2 regions of the Acidilutibacter cellobiosedens genome follow, and region 1 is predicted to be linked to the other one. Evidence: a T-box and tRNA genes for the amino acid it is inferred to sense, from the RefSeq annotation. Region 1 holds a T-box; the other holds one or more tRNA genes.

Region 1 (6,049 bases):
AATAGAAATTTTGTCATACTTTATTACGCCATATAATAAATTCAGATAATTGGACACCAAACTGCTAACAAGAATAGCTGTTAAAAGTCCCGCAATTATATTTAAAATTCCTTGAAATAATGTATTAATCAGAGTAAATGCCACTGTAGAAATAATTGTATACACAAAACCGGTAAAAATGATCATCCAATTCTTAAAAAAACTCTTAGAACTTTTTTTTATTACCGCTCCATTTACAAAGAACAAGTCTTTAATCAAGTCCATAATCTTCACTCCTCATATTTATTGGCAATTTTCGTTATATCAAAAACTTTACATTTATTCATCACTCCATTTTCATAAACAAACATCAAATCTTTCTTGTCTTTTTTAATTTCTCTTATTTTATAACCTTCCTCTATAAAAGAAATGATATCAAAAGGGAAAGTTTCCATATGAACAATATTTAATATCCTTTTAGTCGGCATATCGGAATAATCATGGAGATAATTATTTAAAATTTCTTCATCCTTAAGTATATCGTGCTTTTTATTAATATTTCCAACGCCAGTTGCCCGTTTAATATATTCAGGCAAATTTGATGATTTGTTATAGAAAATATAATCGTATTTTAATATTTCATTGAATATTTCAATATTATCACTAATTCTTTCTTTATAAAACTCATAAATTATTCTATATAATTCTCTTTTACTATGGGAAATTTTATGATAATCCTTTTGTTCCCAATAATCGGCATAATCCTCATAAAAATCAAAAGGAGTATTATAATAATTTTTAATGACATATTCCAAAGTGTTTTCAAAGGAAGAATCATTCCCATATTTTTCAACTAAATCTTCAATTGTTTTCAATTTCAGCATATCCTTGTATTTGATACTATCCGTCTCCAGTACCTCATAAGGAGGCTCATTCAAAAATTTAAAACCATACAATTCCTTGTCTTCTCTCAATTTTGACCCTTTAAGAAGTTTTAAAAATCCCAGTTGCAGCTTTTCCGGCCTTAATTCATAGACCTCGTTAAAAGAATTCTTAAAGGAATCATAATCTTCAAAGGGAAGCCCCGCAATCAAATCTAAATGCTGATGAATACTTCTATAGCTTTTAATTCTTTTAGTTACTCTTTTCAACTTTTTTATATCTGTTTTTCTGCCTATAGTCTCCAACGTTTTTTCATTAGTTGATTGAACCCCTATTTCAAATTGAAACAATCCATCCTTTACATGGCTTAAAAATTCCAGCATATCTTCGTCTAAAAGATGAGCAGTAACTTCAAAGTGAAAATTCATATTTTGAGGATTCATTTTCATTATAAAATTCATTATTTCCATGGCATATTCTTTATCAGCATTAAATGTCCTATCCACAAATTTAACTTGCCTTACCTCTGCCTTTATTAATCGTTTTAGATCATCTTTTACCCTGTCTATTGTGAAAAACCTTACTCCTTTGATTGTTGAAGAAAGGCAAAATTTGCAGTTAAAGGGACAACCTCTTGAGCTTTCAAAATACACTATTTTATCTTTAAGTTCGTCCTTTTTTATGTTCAAAAATGGAGACGGTATTATATCTAAATTTTTGATTAAATCTCTCCCTTGATTTTTAAAAGACCTGTTTTCTTTCCTAAAGGTCAAACCTTTTATTAAATCAAAGTCTTCTTTTTTCTCTGTTAAGGCTAATAAAAGTTCCTTAAAAGTCTCTTCTCCTTCTCCCGATATAATAAAATCCACATAAGGAATATCATCCAATATATTCTCTTTTTCAAAAGAAATCTCCGGTCCTCCCAATATAATCTTTATATGAGGGTCTACTATTTTTATGATTCTGCATATCTTTAATATTTGCTTGACATTCCATATATAAACGGAAAAAGCCACTATATCCGGAGACATCTTAAATATTTCTCCTGCAATATAATCAGCATTTTGATTTATAGTAAATTCCGCTATATCCATATCTGATATTTCCGACGAAAAACTCTTTAAATATCTGAGAGACAGAGCCGAGTGAATATATTTTGAATTAAGGGTAGTAATAACTATATTCATAATTAATCATTCCTCTAATCTTTCATCTTCCGAATTAATTCTATTATAGCATATTAATTTGTCTCTACAAGTTTTCAGATATTTCTTTCGTTTTTCTTTTTAAACAATATTACTTGATAAGTATTGAAGATTTTAAAAAAAGAATATAAAATATATATGTAAATACATTGAGAAAGGGGTAGATTTATGCAGGAATTTGACAAAATATCTATACAGGAGATGTCTAAAAATGATATGTTAATGATATTAGAAGCACTTGAATACACAGGGAAAAATACAAAGATTGATGCATTTCTCAATTTAAAAGATAATATCATTAAAGAACTCAGTGAATTATCGGAAGCTAAAGAAGATGAGTTTCTTTTATATTTGCAAAAATAGTATTTATAAATATTTCTTCATTAAAATATAAAGGTCCTTATACATTTTTATAAAAAGTATAAGGACCTTTAATATTTACATTTTATCAGGAGTCTCCATTCCAAGAAGGGAAAGACCTGCTTTGATTACTGATTTCGTTGCCCATACCAACTGAAGCCTTGCATTTTTCAAATTATCTTCTTCCTGCATTATGGGACAACTGTTATAAAAGCTGTTGAAGGCTTTTGCTATTCCCATTATGCTTCTTGCAACAAAAGAAGGTTCATTTTTCTCCATTGCCGTGACTATTTCCTTTGGAAAATTATAAATCATCTTTATAATGTTAATTTCTTCCGGCGCTGATAAAATAGAATAATCTATTTCATTATCCGGCGAAAAATTTCCTTTTTCCAGCAGCCTGTTCGCCCTTGCATAGGTATATTGAACATAAGGACCTGTTTCCCCGTCAAAGCTTAATGTCTTTTCCCATGTAAATGTATAATCTTTAATCCTGTTATTAAATAATTCCTGAAATACTATTGCTCCTATTCCGACTTGTTTGGCAACTTCATCCTTGTTCTCTAAGTTTGGATTTCTTTCTTCTATTATAGCCAAGGTTTTTTCTACAGCCTTTTTAAGCACATCCTCCAAAAAAACAACTCTTCCCTTACGAGTGGACATGGTTCCTTCTTCCAATCTCACCATTCCGAAATTAACATGGATACAATCCTTCGCCCAAGGATATCCAATAAGTTCTACGATTTTTTTCCACTGTTTAAAATGAAGTATCTGCTCTGATCCCACTACATATACATTCTTATAGAAATTGTAATGCTCTTTCCTGTATATTGCTGCGGCTATATCCCTTGTTATATAAAGGGTAGATCCGTCGCTCTTTGTTATGAGGGCCGGAGGCATGCCGTAAGGTTCCAAATCTACTATTTCCGCTCCCTGGGATTTCTTTAATATGCCTTTCTTCCTCATATCATCTACTACTTTAGGCATCTTATCCGAATAAAAACTCTCACCCGTAAAGGAATCAAATTTAATCCCCAATATATCATAAACTCTGTTAAATTCCTTAAGACTCATATCCCTCATCCATTGCCATAGCTCTAAAGCTTCCGAGTCTCCGTCCTCCAATTTTTTAAACCAATGCCTTGCCTGCTCCTCTAAAGTGGAATCATTCTCCATCTCCTTATGAAATTTAACATACAGCTTTAGCAATTCGTTTATAGGATCCTTTTCAACAATTTTTCTGTCTCCCCATTTTTTATAAGCCACAATCAATTTACCAAATTGAGTGCCATAGTCTCCGAGATGATTTATAGCTACCGCATTATAACCTAAATATTTATATATATCATATAATGCATGACCTATGATAGTAGTCCTTATATGACCTATATGAAACGGTTTAGCAATATTAGGAGAAGAATATTCTACAATTACGGTTTTACCTTTCCCCATATCCGAAGAACCATATCTCTCTTTTTTCTCCTTTACTTCATTGAGTACTATTTCAGTTAATTTTTCCTTATCAATAAAGAAATTTAAGTATGGCCCCAAACTTTCAACCTTTTCAATATAACTGTTTTTCTCTATTTTTTCTGCTAATTCCTGAGAAATCAAATTTGGTGATTTCTTTAAAGCTTTAGATAACCTGAAGCAGGGAAATGCATAATCCCCCATTTCGCTATCTGGCGGAATTTCAACTAATTTTTCAATTTCTTCTTTTGCTAAGATATCATCAATTTCTTTTTCAATCAATCCAACAACTTCTTCTTTTAAATCCTTCATTTATAAATCCTCCTTCAAATAATAAGAAAAGCTTCTATCGAAGTATTTTATAAAGTAGCTTTTCTTGAAACTCATTTACGGAAAGTTCTTTTTAATCAATATTTATATGTAAGAACTTTCCTATTCGTTATAAATAAAAACTCTCATCTCAATTTAAGAGACGAGAGTTTTCCCGTGTTACCACTCTTGTTGGCCTATTGCCCACTCATTTATTTAACGCATCTTGCGTCCTATCCTACTTTATTCAGATGGATTCTCCAAGGCTCTTTTCAAATATATATTTGTATTTAGGCTTTCACCATCCCTAATTCGCTTTGCCAAAAAATATATTTTATTTCCTCTTCTCAGAATATGTCTTTTAAATTGTTAATTAATAATATACCTCATAATTCATAATTTATCAAGAAAATTATTTTAGTTCAACTACCGTTACTCCGCTTCCTCCTTCTCCGTACTTGCCCAGTCGATAGGATTTAACATGTTTATGACTCTTTAACAAATCCGATATCCCTGATCTTAAAACTCCCGTACCTTTTCCGTGTATTATATATATTTCTTTAAGTCCGGAAATATATACATCATCTAAATATTTATCCAAGTCCAGTAATGCTTCATCCAATGTTTCTCCTCTTAAATCGATCTCATTCTTTATATCCTGAGTTTTAAATTTTAGAATATTCTTTGTCATCACCGCAGTTCTTTTTTGTGAATCATTCTCTTTTATTCTTCTCAGAGAGGAGACAGGCACATTGATTTTCATTATCCCAACCTGCACCTGAAGATTTCCGTTATCATCTGGAAGAGAAACTACAATACCGGATTGATTTAAAGACAATATCTCCACAGATTCTCCTACCTTTAAATTTTTAGGGGGTTTAGAACTTTTCACATCCAATAACTTTATGGATAAATCCTTTTCCGTTTCATTTAATTTAGATTTAAGTTTGTCTTGAGCTTCCTGAATTTTAATATTTCTTTCTCTTTCAATTTCATTAGATATATTTCTTAGATTGGATACAATAAGATCCGATTCTTCCTTAGCATTTCTTAAAATATTTCTTGCTTCTTCTTTAGCTTTGTATATAATCTTTTCCTTTGCTTCCTGAGTTCTTTCTTTTTCATCAGTCAATTCTTCTTTTAATCTTTCTATTTCAATCTTCAATCTTTCAGTTTCTAACTTATTTTCTTCAATTCTCTTTCTGTCCTGATCCATTGTCTTTAATACATCTTCAAAATCTACATTTTCTTTGGAAATTAAAGTTTGAGCATGAGATATAATATAATCCATAAGCCCAAGCCTTTTAGATATTTCAAAAGCATTTGATTTTCCAGGAATTCCAATCGAAAGTTTGTAAGTAGGGCTTAATGTTTCTACATCAAACTCCATGGAAGCATTTTTTACTCCTTCTTTAGTAAGAGCATATATTTTCAATTGACTATAGTGAGTAGTTGCTATAGTTCTCACTTTTATATTATACAGATAATCGAGTATTGACATTGCCAATGCCGCTCCTTCTACAGGATCTGTACCGGCTCCCAGTTCATCAAAGAGAACCAAGTTTTTTTCTTCCACATTTTTTAATATCTCTACGATATTTGTCATATGAGACGAAAAAGTACTTAAGTTCTGTTCAATGCTCTGTTCATCTCCAATATCGGCAAATATCTTATTAAATACTCCCACTTCAGAATTATGATCTGCCGGTATATGAAGACCAGATTGGGCCATTAAACATAAAAGACCTACTGTTTTAAGAGTAACTGTTTTCCCCCCGGTATTAGGCCCGGTAATTACAAGAGTTCTGAAATCATCTCCTATATATATATCTATCGGAACAACT
Region 2 (6,049 bases), 1.4 Mb from region 1:
TAACAGAAAATAATATTCCTGCGGATTATATTGAAGTTAAATATGAATGTGATAAATGTAAAGACACAGGATACCTTCCTGATGGAAAGAAATGCAGCTGTTTAAGGCAATCTTTGATTAACAAGGCATATAAAATGTCCAATATAGAAGCTGTACTTGAAAAAGAAAATTTTCAGACTTTTAAGATTGACATTTTTTCAAATGATCCCTTTGAAGAAGAAAAATTAACACCAAGAGATAATATGATGGATATTTTAAGCATATGCGAGAGTTTTGTAAGTAATTTTGATATAAAAAATGATGAGAATCTTCTCTTCTATGGGACTACAGGATTGGGCAAGACTTTTATGTGCAATTGTATTGCTAAATCCCTCTTGGATAAGAATAAAATTGTAATATATCAAACGGCTTTCAAGATAATGGAAATAATTGAAGACCATAAATTCAGGAGAAATGAAGGGGATGATTCGAATTATAATTCCTTATTTGATACGGATCTGCTGATTATTGATGATCTGGGAACGGAAGTTTCAAATACCTTTACTAATGCAGAAATATTTAATATTGTAAATACCAGGCTTATAGAAAGAAAGAAAACAATTATTTCTACAAATTTAACTCCAAGGGAAATTTCAGAGATTTATACCGACAGGATATTTTCAAGAATATTTGAGAAATTTGCCCCTCTCAAATTTTATGGACCTGATTTGAGATGGGAACAATAATAAGAAAGAGGAGTTTCTTATGGATTCTAATGAAAGAAGAGAAAAAATATTAAATATACTTAAGCAGAGCAAAAAGCCTATAAAAGGAATAGGGCTTGCAGCTGAATTTAAAGTGTCAAGGCAAGTAATAGTACAAGATATTGCAATTTTAAGAGCAAAAGGAGATAACATTATCGCTACACCACAAGGATATATAATTCCTGATTCAGTAAAGACTGATACGATTGTAAAAACTATAGTATGTAAACATTCGGGAGGAGAAGAAATGGAAGACGAATTGAATACTATAGTTGATATGGGAGGAAAGGTAATTGATGTAATAGTTGAACACCCTATATATGGAGAGATAAAAGGTCTCCTTTTAATTTCCTCCAGATTGGATGTAAAAAATTTTATGAAAAATGTGAAACAGAGTAATGCAGAACCTTTGTCTTTGCTTACGGAAGGAATACATATCCATTCCATTGAAGTAAAAAATGAAGATAGTTTTAAAAACATCGTAAATGCTCTTAAAGAAAAAAAATATTTGATAAATTTTTAAATAAATAATAGACAAATAATAATTTTTTTATATAATCTGGGAATACAATAATATTGGGGTGATAAATGTGAATAGAAAAAGATGGTTGCTTTTTGTAATCATAGTAATTATTGTATCCTTTGCCTTTTTAGGCGTTATAAAGACTGAAGAAAATGATTATCCTAATATTATTGTAAGTAATTATGATGGAATTGATAAAGAGAGTGTAAACAACTATAAAATAGAAGTAGAGATAAATACTCAAGAGAAGATGTATTATGGTAAGGAATGGGTCAGTTATACTAATAATACACAAAATGTTTTAAAGGAGCTGTTTTTTCATATATATCCCAATGCTTTTAAGGATAAAAAAACAGCTCCTTTATTAAATGGATATATGTTGGAAAGAGATTTTGATCCTGGATATATTAATTTAAAAAAAATTGAGGTTGATGGGAAAGAAGCTGAGTTTATTATAGAGGGGGACAAAGACACTGTTCTTAAAGTAAAACTTCAGCATTTTTTAAAAGAAAGTGAAAAAGCAAATATATATTTGGAATTTGAAGGCAAAATACCGAGAACAGAAGATAGGTTCGGCTATGGAAATAAAAGTATTAATTTTGGGAATTGGTATCCTATACTTGCTGTATATGATGAAAGTGGGTGGAATACTGAACCATATTATAGCATTGGAGACCCTTTTTACAGCTGTGTTTCTAACTATGTGGTAAATATCACTGTTCCTGAAGATATAATTGTTGCTACCAGTGGCAAGATTGTTAAAGAAAAGAAAAGGGGAAACAAAAAAGTTTTTGAAATAGAAGGAAATTTAATAAGAGATTTTGCTTTTTCCATAAGCAATGATTATATCGTAAGGAAGAGAAATGTAGACGGTATCTTAATGAGTTCTTATTCTTTTACCGATGATGATGAAATAAATGAATATATTCTTGACACAGGACAGAAAGCATTAACTTTATTTAGTAAGGTATTCGGTAAGTACCCCTACAGCAATTTTTCTATTGTTGCATCGGACTTTTCAGGAGGAATGGAATATCCTGAATTTATAATGATAGGAGAAGATTATTATGATAATGATTATCTTCCTGCCCTTGAAAATGTAATAGTCCATGAAACAGCTCATCAATGGTGGTATGGATTGGTTGGAAACAATGAGATAGATGAGGCGTGGTTAGATGAATCTCTTGCCACTTATTCGGAAAGTATATATATAGGAGAGACATACGGAGAAAAAGAAAGAGATAGATATATGGACATTTTGAAGATAAACTATGAACATATGAAAGACGCTCTTAAGTTTGATGAAACAGTAGTGAAACCATTAAGCAAATTTAAAGATTGGGATGACTACGGATCTTTGGTGTATACAAAAGGAGCTTTATTTATTGACAGTATAAGAAAAGACTATGGAGAAAAGGCCCTTTATCGCATTTTAAATAGATATTATGAGGAGTTCAAATATTTAAATGCAACTACCGAGAACTTTAAAAGAGTATGCGAAGATGTTACAGGAGATGATTTTACCCCGAGAATGAATTTATGGCTTTATGGAATAGATTAAAGTGGAGGTATTTTCCTCCACTTTTAAGTCTACTATCTTCCGCCACCCCAGTTGCCACATCCAACACCGCCAAAGAGGACAACTAAAAGAAGAAAGAAAAATAACAAACTGGAATCGTCGCCCCAGCCTCCCGTTGTATCTGCCATAATATATAACCCTCCTTATACAAATCGTATTTTGGATTTACCTAATACATTATATAAAGAAACATTATTTTTTGTTACAACAAATTTTAATTTATAAGTTGCAGAGACTTTATCCGACAGTGGCATACTTTATGGAAATGTGGTATAATGAAATCGCCATAAATGAACGGTTGAAACCATCACCGCTGCGTATTGCTGGTTGAGTTGCGATGATGATTTACAGTGTAAAAGTAACAGCATCACGAACAGGAAGAGGAATACCATATTTCCACGGACAGGAGGAAAGATTCTCTATGAAAAATATTGTAATTACAGGTGCAGCGGATGGTATTGGATATTATTTAGTGAGGCAACTTTTACTAGAAGGTTATAATGTAACGGTTTTGGATTTAAATATCGACAATCTTAGTGAATTGTGTAAAAAGTATAGTTCTCTTTCTGCAAAAGTTTGTGATGTTCGGGATTTAAGACAAATGAAAGAGTGTGTGAGTGAAAGTGTAAAAAAATATGGGAGCATTGATTGTGCGATACATAACGCTTGTCTGTGTACGTTTGCAGGTATGGAGCAAACCGAAGAAAAAACGTATCATGATGTAATAGACGTCAATTATTTTGGTGCGCTTCATTTATCACAGATGGTTTTACCATACATGAAGGACCAAAGAAGTGGAAGGGTTATATTTACCAGTTCTGGAGTCGGTGTGATGGGTTTTGTCAATATCAGTCCTTATGCTTCGAGCAAAGGGGCGATTGAATCACTTGCTAAGTGTCTTAACATTGAATATCAAGATTACGGCATCAGTTTTCATATCTTCCATCCACCTCTTACTAGAACTAAATCCGCAGGACCTTTGCCCGTTCCTAAAGAGTTTATGGCTGATCCTGAGAAAGTTGGAACTGGACTTGCAAGGCATATACAAAATAAGTCTTTTGTTATCTGTCATAGCTTTGGGCAAAAGGTACAGACATTAGTCTGCTATTTGTTCCCCATTAAGATGGGTAAACTTATGAGTAAAATGACGGCTAAGTATGCTGCAGAAAATAACAAAAAGTAAAGGAGAATAAGCAAACAAGCTGTCATGAATAAGATATATAACATAGATATACTAAAACTCTGTCAGGGAAAATAAGAAATTGACTTTTTTTATAAAATAGTATAAAATATATAATTGTTGAATTAACCTGCACCCGTAGCTCAGTAGGATAGAGCAACGCCCTCCTAAGGCGTGTGCCGGGGGTTCGATTCCTCTCGGGTGCACCAAGATGCTTATTACAGTTATCGCATCATTGATATATATGATGCGATGATTTTTGCTTAGGTGATTTAATATGGATGAGTTTTTTATGAGATTGGCATTAGAAGAGGCACGTAAGGCATATAGCATTGGAGAAGTTCCTGTGGGAGCTGTTATAGTTCATAACGAAAAAGTTATATCCAATGGATGTAATATGAAGGAGACATTAAAGGATCCTACTGATCATGCAGAAATTATAGCTATAAGAGGCGCAAGTAAATATTTAGGGGGATGGAGGCTTTCAGGATGTATTATGTATGTAACCTTAGAACCTTGTCCTATGTGTATAGGAGCAATTTTGAACTCAAGAATTGATAGACTGGTAATAGGAACAAGAGATCCTAAAATGGGAGCCTGCGGAACTTTAATTGATCTAACCAATAATGAAAAGTTTAACCATAATGTAAATGTAAGCTTTGGAGTATTAGAGAAAGAATGTTCAGATATAATAAAAAAATTTTTTCATGAATTAAGAAAATAGACTTATTTTTATTCTTGGTTTTGCAGATGGAAAATAGTAATATGTAGGATATAGTAAATAGGGAGAAGTATCGAAGCGGTTGTAACGAGCCGCACTCGAAATGCGGTTGTCCGCAAGGACACGTGGGTTCGAATCCCACCTTCTCCGCCAGAAGATTAGGTCAAAATAGATGCAGGGCTGAAAAAGCCAGTGTTTATGCGGCCTGACGAGGGTTTTGAATGAAAAATTCAAGACCCTCGTTTTTCATAGATGCACCCTGCTTTTTAACAAGAAAGCGGGGTGTTTCTCGTTTTTGGCGGGAATCAGTCCGGAAAACAAATAAAGCTCATATATCTGATAGGTAACTTTAAATAGATGTGTTCTTGGTTATAGAAAAACACAACCGTTCTTTGCGCTCAAAATTTAAGAAAAAGGATTACCCCACGAAGATGAATTGCAAACCATGTATTTTGCGTTGAGATTAGCACACATTCCTATAAAAAACATTCAAAACGGAAACACAAAACAATCGTTTCCTATATAATGGCCGATTCATTTAGGAAATGTTCACGCTTAATTTACGATTCAGCCGCCCGTCATTTATTGAGCCCCCAAAACCTTACATGCAATGTAAGTGTTTTTCATCGTCTTGCTCCGTTATAATAAAATCAAAAGCAAAGGAGGTTGTTTTTATGAAACAGGCAATTCTGGAGATCGAATCTCTGCGAAAATATTATGGCAGACAGGAAAATCAAACAAAAGCTCTGGACGGCATCTCATTTACGGTGATGCCCGGTGAATACCTTGGCATTATGGGTGCCAGCGGATCGGGAAAATCCACACTGCTCAACTGTATCGCCACAGTCATTCGCCCTACGGCGGGACATATTTTGATGGACGGTGTGGAAGTTAGTGCGCTCAAAGGCAGTAAGCTGGCAGATTACCGAGGAAAAGAAATCGGATATTTATTTCAGAACTTTGAGTTGCTGGACAATCTTACAGGTCAGGAGAATATCCTTTTGCCTCTCGGCATCCATGGTGTGACTGAAAAAGAGGGAAATAAGCGCCTGCGGGAGCTCGCGGAATATCTCGAAATCACCGGTGTAATGAATAAATTTCCCTCTCAGATGTCCGGAGGCCAAAAACAGCGAGTGGCTGCGGCCCGGGCGCTGATTCTGAATCCCCAAATCATTCTGGCAGACGAACCCACCGGCGCACTGGACACCAAAAATGCTCGTGTTTTGATGGAAAAGCTGGCCGGCCTCAACCGAATGCAGCAGACCACGATTCTAATGGTTACACACGACTCCAACGCGGCAAG

Evidence for each region. A T-box is a leader RNA that pairs with one kind of tRNA and senses whether it is charged. The one in region 1 lies ahead of argS (arginine--tRNA ligase), so its partner is inferred to be a tRNA-Arg.
Region 2: it encodes a tRNA-Arg, which carries the amino acid that the T-box ahead of argS (arginine--tRNA ligase) is inferred to sense. The anticodon was not compared.

What each region holds. Positions count from the first base shown of each region.
Region 1 covers NZ_CP035282.1:1,480,251-1,486,299, reverse strand. The annotation lists gene EQM13_RS06995 (hypothetical protein) at 1-264, opposite strand, end outside; gene EQM13_RS06990 (B12-binding domain-containing radical SAM protein) at 270-2,048, opposite strand; gene EQM13_RS06985 (hypothetical protein) at 2,235-2,429, shown strand; gene argS (arginine--tRNA ligase) at 2,505-4,208, opposite strand; T-box leader at 4,362-4,563, opposite strand; gene EQM13_RS06975 (endonuclease MutS2) at 4,618-6,049, opposite strand, start outside.
Region 2 covers NZ_CP035282.1:40,679-46,727, forward strand. The annotation lists gene EQM13_RS00200 (ATP-binding protein) at 1-725, shown strand, start outside; gene EQM13_RS00205 (transcription repressor NadR) at 745-1,266, shown strand; gene EQM13_RS00210 (M1 family metallopeptidase) at 1,334-2,827, shown strand; gene EQM13_RS00215 (SDR family NAD(P)-dependent oxidoreductase) at 3,267-4,028, shown strand; tRNA gene EQM13_RS00220 (tRNA-Arg) at 4,158-4,234, shown strand; gene tadA (tRNA adenosine(34) deaminase TadA) at 4,303-4,749, shown strand; tRNA gene EQM13_RS00230 (tRNA-Ser) at 4,811-4,899, shown strand; gene EQM13_RS00235 (ABC transporter ATP-binding protein) at 5,421-6,049, shown strand, end outside.